One region of the Marinobacter sp. EVN1 genome, then DNA from elsewhere that is predicted to be linked to it. Evidence: predicted binding sites of a transcription regulator. Region 1 holds the regulator's gene; each other region holds the start of a gene.
What was found. Region 1 encodes sigma-54, which starts transcription at its own class of promoters, with help from an activator protein. Its sites were predicted from a motif close to ANTGGCATNNANNTTGCTNT; they were not measured.
Positions count from the first base shown of each region.

Region 2: a site for sigma-54 is predicted at 2,663-2,682, ahead of flgB (flagellar basal body rod protein FlgB). Genes of this name have one in related genera too.
Region 3: a site for sigma-54 is predicted at 2,062-2,081, ahead of Q674_RS24195 (PEP-CTERM sorting domain-containing protein). Genes of this name have one in related genera too.

Region 1 is NZ_AXCB01000023.1:101,347-105,510, reverse strand. It holds gene rapZ (RNase adapter RapZ) at 1-447, opposite strand, end outside; gene ptsN (PTS IIA-like nitrogen regulatory protein PtsN) at 502-972, opposite strand; gene hpf (ribosome hibernation promoting factor) at 1,061-1,369, opposite strand; gene Q674_RS32100 (RNA polymerase factor sigma-54) at 1,443-2,972, opposite strand; gene lptB (LPS export ABC transporter ATP-binding protein) at 3,161-3,886, opposite strand; gene lptA (lipopolysaccharide transport periplasmic protein LptA) at 3,864-4,164, opposite strand, start outside.
Region 2 is NZ_AXCB01000012.1:100,717-104,880, reverse strand. It holds gene Q674_RS25565 (flagellar hook protein FlgE) at 1-986, opposite strand, end outside; gene Q674_RS25560 (flagellar hook assembly protein FlgD) at 1,015-1,692, opposite strand; gene flgC (flagellar basal body rod protein FlgC) at 1,710-2,159, opposite strand; gene flgB (flagellar basal body rod protein FlgB) at 2,193-2,591, opposite strand; gene Q674_RS25545 (nitroreductase) at 2,808-3,389, opposite strand; gene Q674_RS25540 (adenylate/guanylate cyclase domain-containing protein) at 3,563-4,164, shown strand, end outside.
Region 3 is NZ_AXCB01000008.1:39,856-44,019, reverse strand. It holds gene aupA (alkane uptake protein AupA) at 1-1,137, opposite strand, end outside; gene Q674_RS24195 (PEP-CTERM sorting domain-containing protein) at 1,436-1,990, opposite strand; tRNA gene Q674_RS24190 (tRNA-Ile) at 2,201-2,277, opposite strand; gene rpoD (RNA polymerase sigma factor RpoD) at 2,338-4,164, opposite strand, start outside.

The DNA of each region.
Region 1 (4,164 bases):
CTCGTACATGGAGAGCCCGGTCGTGTTGACGTAAAGATCGGCCAGCTTTGACAGGGGTTCCAGTAATTGCTTTTCGTTGGTGATTGCCTCCCGCAGAGACGTCTTGTCATCGCTCAGCGGATGCTTGCGGCGGGTTGCGTGAAAGCGTTGCAGCAGTGACTGCTCGTCGGCATCCAGGAATATGATTTCAACCTCGACACCGGTCTGCTTCAGTTGCTGGTAAATGGTTTCAAAATTGGCCAGCTCGGCGGACAGGTTACGGGCATCAATACTGACGGCCATTTTTTTCAGCCGGCCGGGCGCTTCCTGGGTGGCCGCCTCTCGGGTCAGCGGGAACAGCAAGCCAATGGGCAGGTTGTCGATGCAGTAGAATCCCAGGTCTTCCAGCACATGCAGGGCCGTACTCTTGCCGGAACCGGATCGGCCACTGACGATAATCAGCTTCATGGGACTGTTTCTCCTTCAATCTGCCTGGCAGCCTGTCCAGATATCAGGCTGATCTCAGTGATTACTCTCCGCCATACGCTGGTAAAGGGTCGCGGGATCTTCACTTTGGCGCAGCCGGGCGCAGAAAGTGCTGTCATTGAAGCGCTCCGCCAGTTGGCTCAGTAACTCCAGGTGTTCACTGGTGGCTTCTTTGGGGACGATCAGGGCAAACACCAGATCTACCGGCTGGTTATCGATAGCATCAAAGTCTACCGGCTCTTCCAGAGTCATCAGTACGCCGATGACGCGGTCCAGGCCTTCCAGTCGGCAGTGGGGGATGGCAATACCCTCACCGATACCGGTGCTACCCAGGCGTTCGCGGGAGACCAGATTGTTGAAGATCTGGGTGTCGCTGAGGATTTCATCCTGAAAGTGAATCCGTTCAGCGATGAACTCCAGCACACGTTTCTTGCTTGAGGCCGGCACCTTACAGAGGGTCAGTTCAGGGGCAAGAATATTGTCGATGGTCAGGGATGGCTCGCTCATGGATCGACTGCATGTCCGTAAAAAAAAGGCTGCGGCCGGTTAGCCCCGCCGCAGCTCGTTTCATGAAACACCCGGTAAGGTTCGCGCTTCAGCGACCGCCGTTACCGTGCATCCGGTCTACGTTCTTTTCCTTGTGCTTGAGGATCTGACGGTCCAGCTTGTCGACCAGAGCGTCGATTGCGGCGTACATGTCCTCACTTTCTGCCTTTGCGTGAATCTCACCACCAATCACGTGCAGCGTGGCTTCCGCCATCTGGCGCACCTTCTCGACCTCCAGGGTGACCTGGCAGTTACTGATGTGGTCGAAGTGACGCTCCAGCTTCTCGAGCTTGGTGTTGACGTAATCCTTCAGAGCGGGAGTCAGTTCTACGTGATGGCCTGAAATGTTGAGTTGCATAGGCGTCTCCTGTTGTCATACTGCCGGCGTGCTTGCCGGCTTGCGTGCCAGTGCATCATGCACCGGCGAAAGTTTAAACCAGGCGTTTTCGTTCGTTCGAGGGAGGAATATGCATGGCCTCCCGGTATTTGGCCACGGTACGCCGCGCCACGTTGATTCCCTGTTCCCCTAGCATGGCTGCAATTTTGCTATCGCTCAATGGCTTTTTCGGGGTTTCCTCGGCAATCAGTTTCTTGATCATCGCCCGGATGGCTGTAGACGAGCATTCGCCGCCCTCGGCGGTGCTGACGTGGCTGGAGAAAAAGTACTTCAGCTCGAAAATACCGCGGGGCGTGTGCATGTACTTCTGGGTGGTAACCCGGGAAATCGTGGACTCGTGCATTTCCACCGCCTGGGCAATGTCAGACAGGATCAGAGGCTTCATGGCTTCTTCGCCCTGATCGAGGAACCCTTGCTGGTGTTCAACGATGCGGGTGGCCACTTTCAGCAGGGTTTCATTCCGGCTTTGCAGGCTCTTGATAAACCATTTCGCTTCTTGCAGCTGGTCGCGCAGGTAGGTGTTATCGGCACTGCTGTCAGCCCGGCGGATCAGTGACGCGTAGCTGGCATTCACCCGGATACGCGGAGCGATTTCCGGGTTGAGTTCAACCCGCCATCGGCCTTCGTGTTTGCGTACGATGACGTCCGGGATAACGTAATCCGGTTCGGCCCGGTCCACGACATCGCCAGGGCGCGGGTTCAGGCTGGTGATCAGGGCCAGTACCTGTTTCAGCTGGTCTTCCTTGAGCCGGCTGCGGCGTAACAGCTGCGCGTAGTCCCGGTTGCCAAGCAGGTGTAGGAACTGGGTAACCACCAGTCTCGCCTGGCGCAGCCAGGGGGTATCCGGTGGCAGCTGGTTGAGCTGAATCAGCAGGCATTCCTGGAGATCCCGAGCGAACACGCCTGGCGGGTCGAAGTGTTGCAGGCGGTGGAGTACCGCTTCCACTTCGTCCAGTTCCAACGGGTCTTCTTCGGTTTCGTCCAGCAGGCCTGCGTGAATGTCCTCAATGTCAGACGTCAGGTAGCCGCGCTCATCCACAGCATCCAGCAGCGCGTGGGCAATGGCCTGATCCCGCTCGCTCAGAGGCGTCAGGTTCAACTGCCACTCGAGGTGATCCTGCAGGGTTTCGGTAGGCGAGTTCCGGGTTTCGAAATCCGATTCGTGCTCGTCTTCGCCTTTGCTGGCCGGAGCCGGGGCAGACTGGTAGATGTCGTCCCAGGCGGTATCCACTGGCAGATCATCGGGAATGTTGTCCGGAATATCGTTCTCGGACGACCAGTCAGGGCCGTTCTCGGTTTCGTCCCAGTCCGGGCTCGCGTCCTGGTGGCTGTCGTCCTGGTTGGCCTCAGAGCTGGAAGCTTCACTGTGCTCGTGCTCTTCGCGCTCGTCGCCTTCAGGGTGCTCATCGTCCTCTGAGGTTTCCAGCATGGGGTTGGACTCCAGCGCCTGCTGGATTTCCTGCTGGAGATCGAGGGTAGAAAGCTGTAGCAGGCGTATGGCCTGCTGCAGCTGGGGCGTCATGGTCAGACTCTGGCCCAGCTTAAGCTGTAATGAGGCTTTCATAACCATGGCTCAAGATCCATAACTCATGGGCATCCCGGTTGTTGCTTTGCCGGCGCACAGGCCGAAAAAAATGTTGTACGCTGGTTACTTGCCATTGTCTGTGAACAGTATAAGCAAGTTTTTTGCCGAGTTTACTTGCTACAGATCATCAAAACAATCAGACCTCGGATAAACCCTGTTTTATCAGGTCAGAGCCGGAACTCATCACCCAGATACACTTCTTTCACCTGCTGGTTTGCCAGAATGGCTTCGGCATTGCCGGAGGCGATGATGTGGCCGCCGGAAACGATGTAGGCATTCTCGCAGATGTCGAGGGTTTCCCGAACGTTATGGTCGGTAATCAACACGCCAATACCTTTATCTCGCAGGTGCCGGATAATGTGCTTGATGTCACTGACGGAGATAGGGTCTACGCCCGCGAAGGGTTCGTCCAGCAGGATAAACGCAGGCTCCATGGCCAGCGCCCGGGCGATTTCAACCCTGCGGCGTTCGCCGCCGGATAGCGCCATACCCACGCTGTCACGGATGTGAGTAATATGAAACTCTTCCAGCAACTCTTCCAGCTTGGCCTCCCGTTCCGCCCGACTCATGCCTTTGCGGGTTTCGAGGATGGCCATGATGTTGTCCCGCACGGTCAGTTTGCGAAACACGGAGGCCTCCTGGGGCAGGTAACCGATGCCCTTGCGGGCGCGCCCATGCATTGGCAGCGGGGTGATGTCCTGGGTGTCGATGGTGATCCGGCCGTGATCCGCAGGCACCAGGCCCACGATCATGTAGAAGCAGGTGGTCTTGCCGGCGCCGTTGGGGCCGAGCAGGCCGACAATCTCGCCGGAGCGAATCTCCAGAGAAACGTCCAGCACCACTTTTTTCTGCTTGTAGCTTTTTGCCAGATTACTGGCCCTGAGAACTGCCATCCGAACCTTTCCCGTCACTGGATTGAGCTGAATTACGAGGCTGAATCACCATTTCCACCCGGCCGGAGCCGCCGTCGGATGGCGTGCCGCCTTCCGCAGTAACAACGCGGCGAACGGTGTCGTAGTGGATGACGTCGCCCCGGAATACGTTGCCGTCTTGTTCAATAACGGCCTGGCGTTCAAAAATAACCAGGTTTTCATCGCCAGACCAGGTGATGTTCAGGGCCCTGGCATCGGTCGTGCCTTCGCCTTCCTGGCCGGGTTGCCGGTAATGGGCG
Region 2 (4,164 bases), on a different contig from region 1:
GACGTAGAATTATTACTGTATGCATACGTTAGTGTATTGCCGCTATTGTCAACAACCTGCAACTCTCCGTTGTCATCAAGAGAGGCGAATAAGCTCCTGGCGCTGGGGCTAGCGTTAATTGCATTAATCAATCCGTCTACATCGTTAACGCCACCGAGATCCACGAACACCTCTGAACCATCGATCTGCAGTGTGAAATCGAAGTTACCACTTTGAATAAAGGCATCGTCTATCTGACCCAAATTTAACTCTGTAGTAGCAGAGGCACTTAACCCGGTCTCATCATTAATGGCTGCAGCTACATCTTTTGCAGACAGTCCAGAGGGAATATTGATTGTGCGGTCGGCAGAACCATCATTATAGGAGACCGTAAATGTACCCGTAGGGAATGCTGTAACTGGTGGATTATTAGGGTCGAGGTTAAAGCCATTATTGGTGTAGGCTGGACCCGCTATCTCACCCATAACCGACACTTGTCGCTCTAAAACCGACTCTCGTGAATCTAAATTGACATCTGTCTCCAGCAAGGTGGTTCGCTTGGGAGCCAGATTATCAGTTTCAATTTGTAGGTCACCACGGATACCAGACAAGTTGCCATCACCGTCAGCGACGTAGCCCTGAACCCGCATATTCTGGTTATTAACAACATAACCTTCTTTATCAATCCCGAACTGGCCAGCCCGGGAATAGCGGATTTCACCGCCGTTATTCAGAATAAAGAAGCCATCACCACTGATAGCCATATCCAGGCCGTTATCGGTGAAGCTGATATTGCCCTGACCGAATGACTGCTTTACGTCCTGCACCCGCACGCCGTCGCCAATCGGATTGGTACCGGCACTCAGGAAACCACTGGCGTACAAATCACCGAACTGTACCTTGCTGCTTTTGAAGCCGACGGTACTGGCGTTGGCGATGTTGTTACCGGTGACATCCAGATCCACCGAAGCGGCGCGCAGACCACTCAAACCTGTGTTAAATGCCATGACTTATACCTCCTGGTCTGACACCGGATCAGTTGATTTGTTTGACTTCAGACAGCGGAATGGAGCCCATTCCGGCCAGATTCAGAGTAATGGAACCACCCTGCCCCAACGACACACTGTCGACATTGGCGCTCACCATGGTCGCCAACTGCTCCGATCCGGAGGGATAGGAGCCCTGCGCCACAATCGAGTAGGGGCCGGGCGGCAAAGGATTGCCGTTGCCGTCTTGCCCATCCCACTGGAACGAAACCACACCAGCCTGGCTGCTGCCCATATCAATCTGGCGAACTAACTCACCGCTTTGATTCATGACCGACAGTCGCAGCCCACCCGTGGAAGCCGGCACCTGAATGGTGCCAGTTATCTCGCCTTCGCTACCCAGAATGCCCACACTGGAGGGTGCCAGAACGGTTTTGCCTACCATCGCCGAGGCCTGCAAGGCCTGGCTGGACCGGAACTGACCAACCACATCGTCGACACTGCCCGACAGATTCTGCATTTCTTCCAGTGAACTGAACTGGGCCAACTGGGCGATAAAATCGCCGTTGTCCTGCGGCTCCAGTGGGTTCTGATTCTTGAGCTGCGCCAGCATCAGCTCCATAAACGCGTCTTTACCCAGCTCGTTGCCACCAGGGGTCTTGCCCTCCTGGTTCAGTTGGTACTGGCTCAGCACGTCTGAGGCGGCTGCGGAATTCACTGCACTCATGGCTTAATCCTCACTTGTTACTGCTGACCCAGTGTCAGAATTCGCTGCATCATGGATTTGGCGGTGTTCATGACATCCACATTCATCTGAAAACTGCGGGACGACGACATCATGTCCGCCATTTCCTCAACCACGTTCACGTTGGGGTAATAAACGTACCCTTCCTCGTTCGCGGCAGGGTGATTCGGCTCATAGCGCATCTGCAGTTCTGCATCGCTCTCGACAATCCCCTCAACGCGAACACCTGCCCCGGCCCCCTCTTCGGAACCAATACCAAATCCCTGCTGATCAGGGTTCAGCATGGCCTGCTGAATAGCGGCAAACACCGGTTTGCGGGCACGGTACGTTGTATCCGTGCTCGAACTGGCGGTTTCTGCGTTGGCAATGTTAGACGCGGTGGTGTTGAGCCGCAGTGACTGTGCGGTCATGCCGGAACCGGCGATGTCGAAAATGTTACCCAGTGACATGACAATCTCCTTCAATCTCGTACGGACTGCGGCTTATTCGCCCTTCAGCGCCTTGGTCAGGCCGGAAAACCGACTACTCAGGAACTGGAAGCTGGCCTGGTAATCCATGGCGTTGCGCATGAAACGGGTCTGCTCGGCCTGCGCATCCACGGTATTGCCATCAATTGATGGCTGGTGCGGGGTACGGTACAGCAGCTCGCCGTCAGCGCCAGGGCTGGAGGTGTCCATATGGCCACTGTGGGTCGTGGTCATACCAAAGCCCGTCATGGAATCCTGCGCCTTCTGCATCATCGCCTGGAAATCCACGTCGCGGGCTTTGTAGCCCGGGGTGTCGGCATTTGCCAAGTTGTTCGCCAGCACTTCGGCCCGCTTGACCCGCGCCTGCAGCGCGTGCTCATGAATACCAAGCGCTTTGTCGAATGTAATAGCCATTACTGCCTCCAGATCTTTGCACCGACCAGGCTGAACCTGTGAACTTGCCGGTTTTGCGTTCTGAAGTGATTAAAGCAAGCAGAGTGCCAGAATTGAAAAAGCCCGCTGTAATGCGGGCTTCGAAGAGGGCTGTCTAATAAATGAGCGGCAAATTCCGGTTAAACGCAACGAGGGCGGCAACGGGTTTCCCCAGGCGGACTTGCCGCTGATCGAGGCTCAGACTTGCCAGGGGGAAGTGCGCCCTGGCGCGGCCCACCTTGAGACATACTCTTTGGTATCGGGCCGGGGCACCGATGGTTTCTCACTGGCAACGGTACCGGTATAGAGGAAACCGATAATGGACTCGCCCGGCAGCAGCCTAAGACCGTCATGCAGCGACGGATGATAAGCCACAGGCCCGGTTCGCCACATGGCGCCGTAGCCGGCATCATTCAGCGCCAGGGAGATAAAACTCATACCGGCCGCTGCCGACATTACCTGCTCCACCTCCGGCACCTTCGGATGATGACGGGGCGACGCAATACCGACAATAATCATGGGTGCACGAGCCGGAGCATTCCGGGCCTTCTCACGCTCCTTATCAGAAGCGTCCGGCGGGCAGCATTCAGCAAACAGGTCGCCCAGAGCTGCCAGGCCTTCCCCCTCTATCACGAGATAACGCCAGGGCCTCAACAACGCATGATCCGGGGCCCGGGCCGCGCACCGGAAGGCCTGATCAACCACAGACACCGGTGGTGCCGGTGCCTGCAAACGGGGCTCCGAAGCACGATCCAGAATAAAACGGGTTATCGAACTCATACAGTCTCGCTGTTGATTGGTTGCATGATTTTCGGTTGGGCCGGAAGCGGCCCCGATGAATTGTGAGTTCTACGTAATGCTGTTAATCTTTAGTCGTAGTTCAAACCAACAATTATAAAGAATCGGCAGCATACAATGAGCGACATACTTATCGGAAGGATCCGGTTCTGAAAATGATGAGCGCACCCGCTGAATTACGCAGCATAACCGGCAATACCGGCAAGCTGGGGCAAGGCGACATCTACGACCACACGGTGGCGATTCCACCGATGCCCGATTACAACGGTCGGATACTGGCCTACACCGCCACTGCCGCCATTATTGTCACGGGTGTCCTTCAGGATATGTTTCCCCAATTGCTTCTCTGGATGGTGGCTGGCGCTCTGATCTGGCCACATCTCGCGCACGTGCTTACACGGCGAACCTTCCTGCGACGTTCAGCCCGGATTCGGCAAAAAATGCTGTTCCTCGACTGCATAATCGGAGGCAGCTTTATTGGTTTGATCGGATTAATCGCCATTCCGTCGGTATCGGTTGTCCTGATGCTGATGTTCAGCTGTCTGATCGTGGGCGGCGTCAGGCAATGGTTGTTCGGCACAGCGCTCATGTCTGCCGCCATGGCCGCCACAGTGGCGGCAACCGGCACCGCCGCCGATCTGGAAGCCCCCCTGCTCACCAGCATCGTCGCCATTTTGGCCACAGGCACGTACATCTGCGTTACCGCCTATTACTCACACCAACAGGCCCGGGCCCTGCTGCTGGCAAAGACCCAGAT
Region 3 (4,164 bases), on a different contig from region 1:
TTTGTCGGTATCCAGGTAGTTGAGCTCCGGATTACGAGTGGTTTTAAGGGGAGACTCTTCGTAGGCAACACCGCCACGAAGGGCGAAGTTCTTGTTCAACTGATATTCGGCGCCGAGGCGAGGAATCAGGATGTCGTCGAAACCGATGCGGTTTCCGGAGGCCACGGAACCCTGATCCTTGATGGAGTCGCCGCTGAATTCGTCTTCCAGTTCCGACCAGTTCTGTTGTTCGATACTGCCGCCAATGCGCCAGCCGTCACCCGAGTATTGGGTACCGATGGCGATTGTTTCAGGCTGGAATGAGTCGATGGTCGTCACAGCCAGGCTGAGCCCGGGATCCGGGATGGTCTGGGTCACGATGATGTTGGAGTCGACCGTGGTTGAGGCCGAGGACTTCGTCCGGTAGGTCAGCGCCGTTTCCCATCCGTTCAGGAAACAGTCAGATTCAGGACAAAATGTGCTGCCCAGATCGATGTTCGTGCCCAGAATGGTCTTCAGAGAAGGCTCGGCATTGACCGCAAGGCGCTCACGGCTGGTTTCGCCGCCCAGCGTCGAGACGGCATCAAGATTAGCGGTCGCTTCGAGCGTTACCCGAACCGAAGCACCGGCGGAAATACCGCGCCAGATCGGGGTTGCACCACCGATGTTAAGGAACAAAGGTTCTTTCCCGTATTGAAGGAACTGTCCGCTCTCGCTGGTTTCAGAGCTGAAAGCCAGCATCTCCTTACCGTACTTTTCCACGCCCGCAATAAACCCGAGATAGATGGGGTGCCCGAACCGGGTGAGTGACCCAAGGTTGGTCTTCATGCCGATCAAAACGTGTTGGCTCGGAGAGTCCGAGACAATGTCACCGCTGGCGTTGGGATTGTCGGAACGCAGCTCCTGTTCGGAATGAAGGATACCCGCCGTAAGTTCGCCACGAGGATCTTTCGTCAGCGCTGCCGGATTGTAGTAGGTGGCAGAAACCTGCTCATTGAACATCGAAAGGGACTGGGCGGTGGCCACATCGACCGGCATTACACCATAACTGGTGCCCAGGTTGCCCATACTGGCACTGGTGGGCATGGACAGGGAGGCGGAAACTGCTGCAACGGCAAGGGATACCGCCCGTACTGAGAATCGGGGGGAAAGAACCATGTATACACTCCGTTCACTCATTGTTTTTGTGCTCAGTCCCGAGGGATTCCTTTCAGGACTGGTACGCTTGTTCAGGTTTTAGTGTATGAGGCTTGTCTGATCGGGACGTTGGCATTTTTGACACGACAGAGTGTCGGTAGAACCACGTACCTCAAGAATTGTCTAAAACGGCCGAAAACTCATGAGCTTAAAAGGTGGGCTTCTGTGTATTTCTGTTACTTAATGTTTGCGGTTTTGTGAACGGGCACAAAAAAGCTCCCCAAGGGGAGCTTTAGTGGCATGTAAAAAATGTCGACACTCAGGCGGATTTTTGTAACTTTCTTCTGATTGTGAGCATGCCCAGAATGCCAAGTCCCAGCAGGCCCAGTGTTCCTGGCTCAGGAACCTGTACAGGAACGGACTTGCCAAAGATCGCTACATGAGAAATGGCGCCTCTGTTCGGATAAAAGCCCTGAAGATCCAGTACGTCCTGGCCATTCCAGCTGCCGATGTTGAACAGGTATTGTGGCTCGTTGCCGTCTTTGACAACCAGGTAACACTCAGGGCACACAATGTAGTCCGGGCCATCCCAGCTGATCACCGCGTTGTTAGGGTCTCCGGTGAAACTGGTGGAGTAGAAGGATTGGTAGGAGCCTTCTTCCGGGCCTTCGTAGTTGGACTTGTAAAGCAAAGTGAGGTCGGACGTTCCAAAAAGGGCTGCAACGTCACCGGCGTCAAGCGCTGGATTTGGGGGGCCTACGTCGACAGTTTTGTCGGCGTCTGCGGGGCCAAGGATCAGGGCCATAGCCCCAGCAGACCAGGTTAATGCCAGAGCCGCAATAACGTGTGTTATCTGCTTTGTAATCTGTTTCATTTTTCACCTTCTCTCAGGGCAAGCCCTGAACGCAGTGCGGCGAAGCCGCGATCTGTACTTACGTCTGACTTTCAGCACAGTGTGTGCCAATAGGATTATTTGACGTTAAAACAGAGGCTTGGGCAGTGCTTAAGAGAAGGTTGGAGGCGTATGTGTAAATAAGTTGGACAGGAGTGAGTTGGGTGCGGGTTGGGGGAGGAGTTTGGGAGATGGTGGGCCCAGCTGGACTCGAACCAGCGACCAAGGGATTATGAGTCCCCTGCTCTAACCAACTGAGCTATAGGCCCGGAAAAGAAAACGGGCGCCATTATACCCACGAGGGGTAGCGCCCGCTACTGTCTTGGGGATTAACCGTTGCCCTGGTCGTCAATGAAGCCGCGCAGGTGATCGGAGCGGGAAGGGTGGCGCAGTTTGCGCAGGGCCTTGGCTTCGATCTGACGGATACGCTCCCGCGTAACATCGAACTGCTTGCCGACTTCTTCCAGAGTGTGGTCGGTGTTCATCTCGATACCAAAGCGCATGCGCAGTACTTTGGATTCCCGAGCGGTCAGGCCGGCCAGCACGGAGCGGGTGGCTTCGCGCAGGCCTTCAGCCGTGGCTGAATCCACTGGCGACAGAGCCTGGATATCTTCGATGAAATCGCCCAGATGACTGTCTTCGTCGTCACCAATGGGTGTTTCCATGGAGATCGGCTCTTTGGCGATCTTCAGCACCTTGCGGATCTTGTCTTCCGGCATGTCCATGCGCTCGCCCAACTCCTCGGGTGTGGGCTCGCGGCCCATCTCCTGCAGCATCTGGCGGGAGATGCGGTTGAGCTTGTTGATCGTCTCGATCATGTGCACCGGAATCCGGATCGTGCGGGCCTGATCCGCGATGGAGCGGGTGATGGCCTGGCGAATCCACCAGGTAGCGTAGGTGGAGAACTTGTAGCCACGACGGTACTCGAACTTGTCGACCGCCTTCATCAGGCCAATGTTGCCTTCCTGGATCAGATCCAGGAACTGCAGGCCGCGGTTGGTGTATTTCTTGGCGATGGAAATAACCAGACGCAGGTTGGCCTCAACCATTTCCTTTTTGGCGCGGCGGGCTTTCGCCTCGCCGATCGACACCCGGCGGTTGATTTCCTTGATGTCGGCCACGTCCAGATCCACTTCGGTCTGAACGTTCTGGATGCGCTTCTGCAGGCGAACGATTTCATCTACACGCTCACCGATAGCGGCCGCATAGGGCTTTTTGGTGGCGGCAATTTCGCCGGCCCACTCAAGATCAGTTTCGTTGCCCGGGAACCATTTGATGAAGTCTTTGCGCGGCATTTTGCAGTCGCGTACACAGATCTGCATGATGGCGCGCTCATTCTCGCGGACCAGGTCGTTGGTTGAACGAACGACGTTCACCAGTTCGTCAAACGCCTTGTTGGCCAGCTTGAACGGGGCGAAAACCTGGCCCAGTTCGTTCAGGGCTTCCTGGGTTTTCTTGTGCCCACGGCCGTGTTTGGCCAAGGCCTTCTCGGCAGCGTCCAGCTTCTCTTTCAGCAGCTCGAAGCGCAGCCGGGTTTCTTCCGGATCTGGCCCGTTGTCGTTGTCGTCTTCGCTGGAGGTGTCGTCATCGTCGTCATCGCTGCTGGTATCGCTGTCATCAGCAGAGGTGTCTTCGGTGCTGGTGTCTTCACCCATGAACGGCTCGGCGTCGTCCGGGTCGAGGAAGCCGGTGACGATGTCGCTGATGCGACCTTCATTCTCGATGATGCGGTCGTAGGCCTGAATCACGGTGCCGGCGGTGCCCGGGAAATGTGCTACAGCGGCCATGACATCGCGAATGCCTTCCTCGATGCGCTTGGCGATGACAATTTCGCCTTCGCGGGTCAGCAGCTCAACGGTGCCCATCTCGCGCATGTACATGCGCACCGGATCGGTGGTGCGGCCAGCGTCGGTCTCAACGGCGGCAAGAGCAGCAGCGGCTTCGGCGGCAGCAGCTTCGTCGGCAGTGGAGTCACCTTCGGTCATCAGCAGGGTATCCGCGTCTGGTGTCTCTTCGCACACCTGGATACCCATGTCGTTGATCATCCGGATAATGTCTTCAACCTGATCCGGATCTGCGATATCTTCCGGGAGGTGATCGTTTACCTCGGCGTAAGTCAGGTAACCTTGTTCCTTGCCTCGTGCGATGAGGTCTTT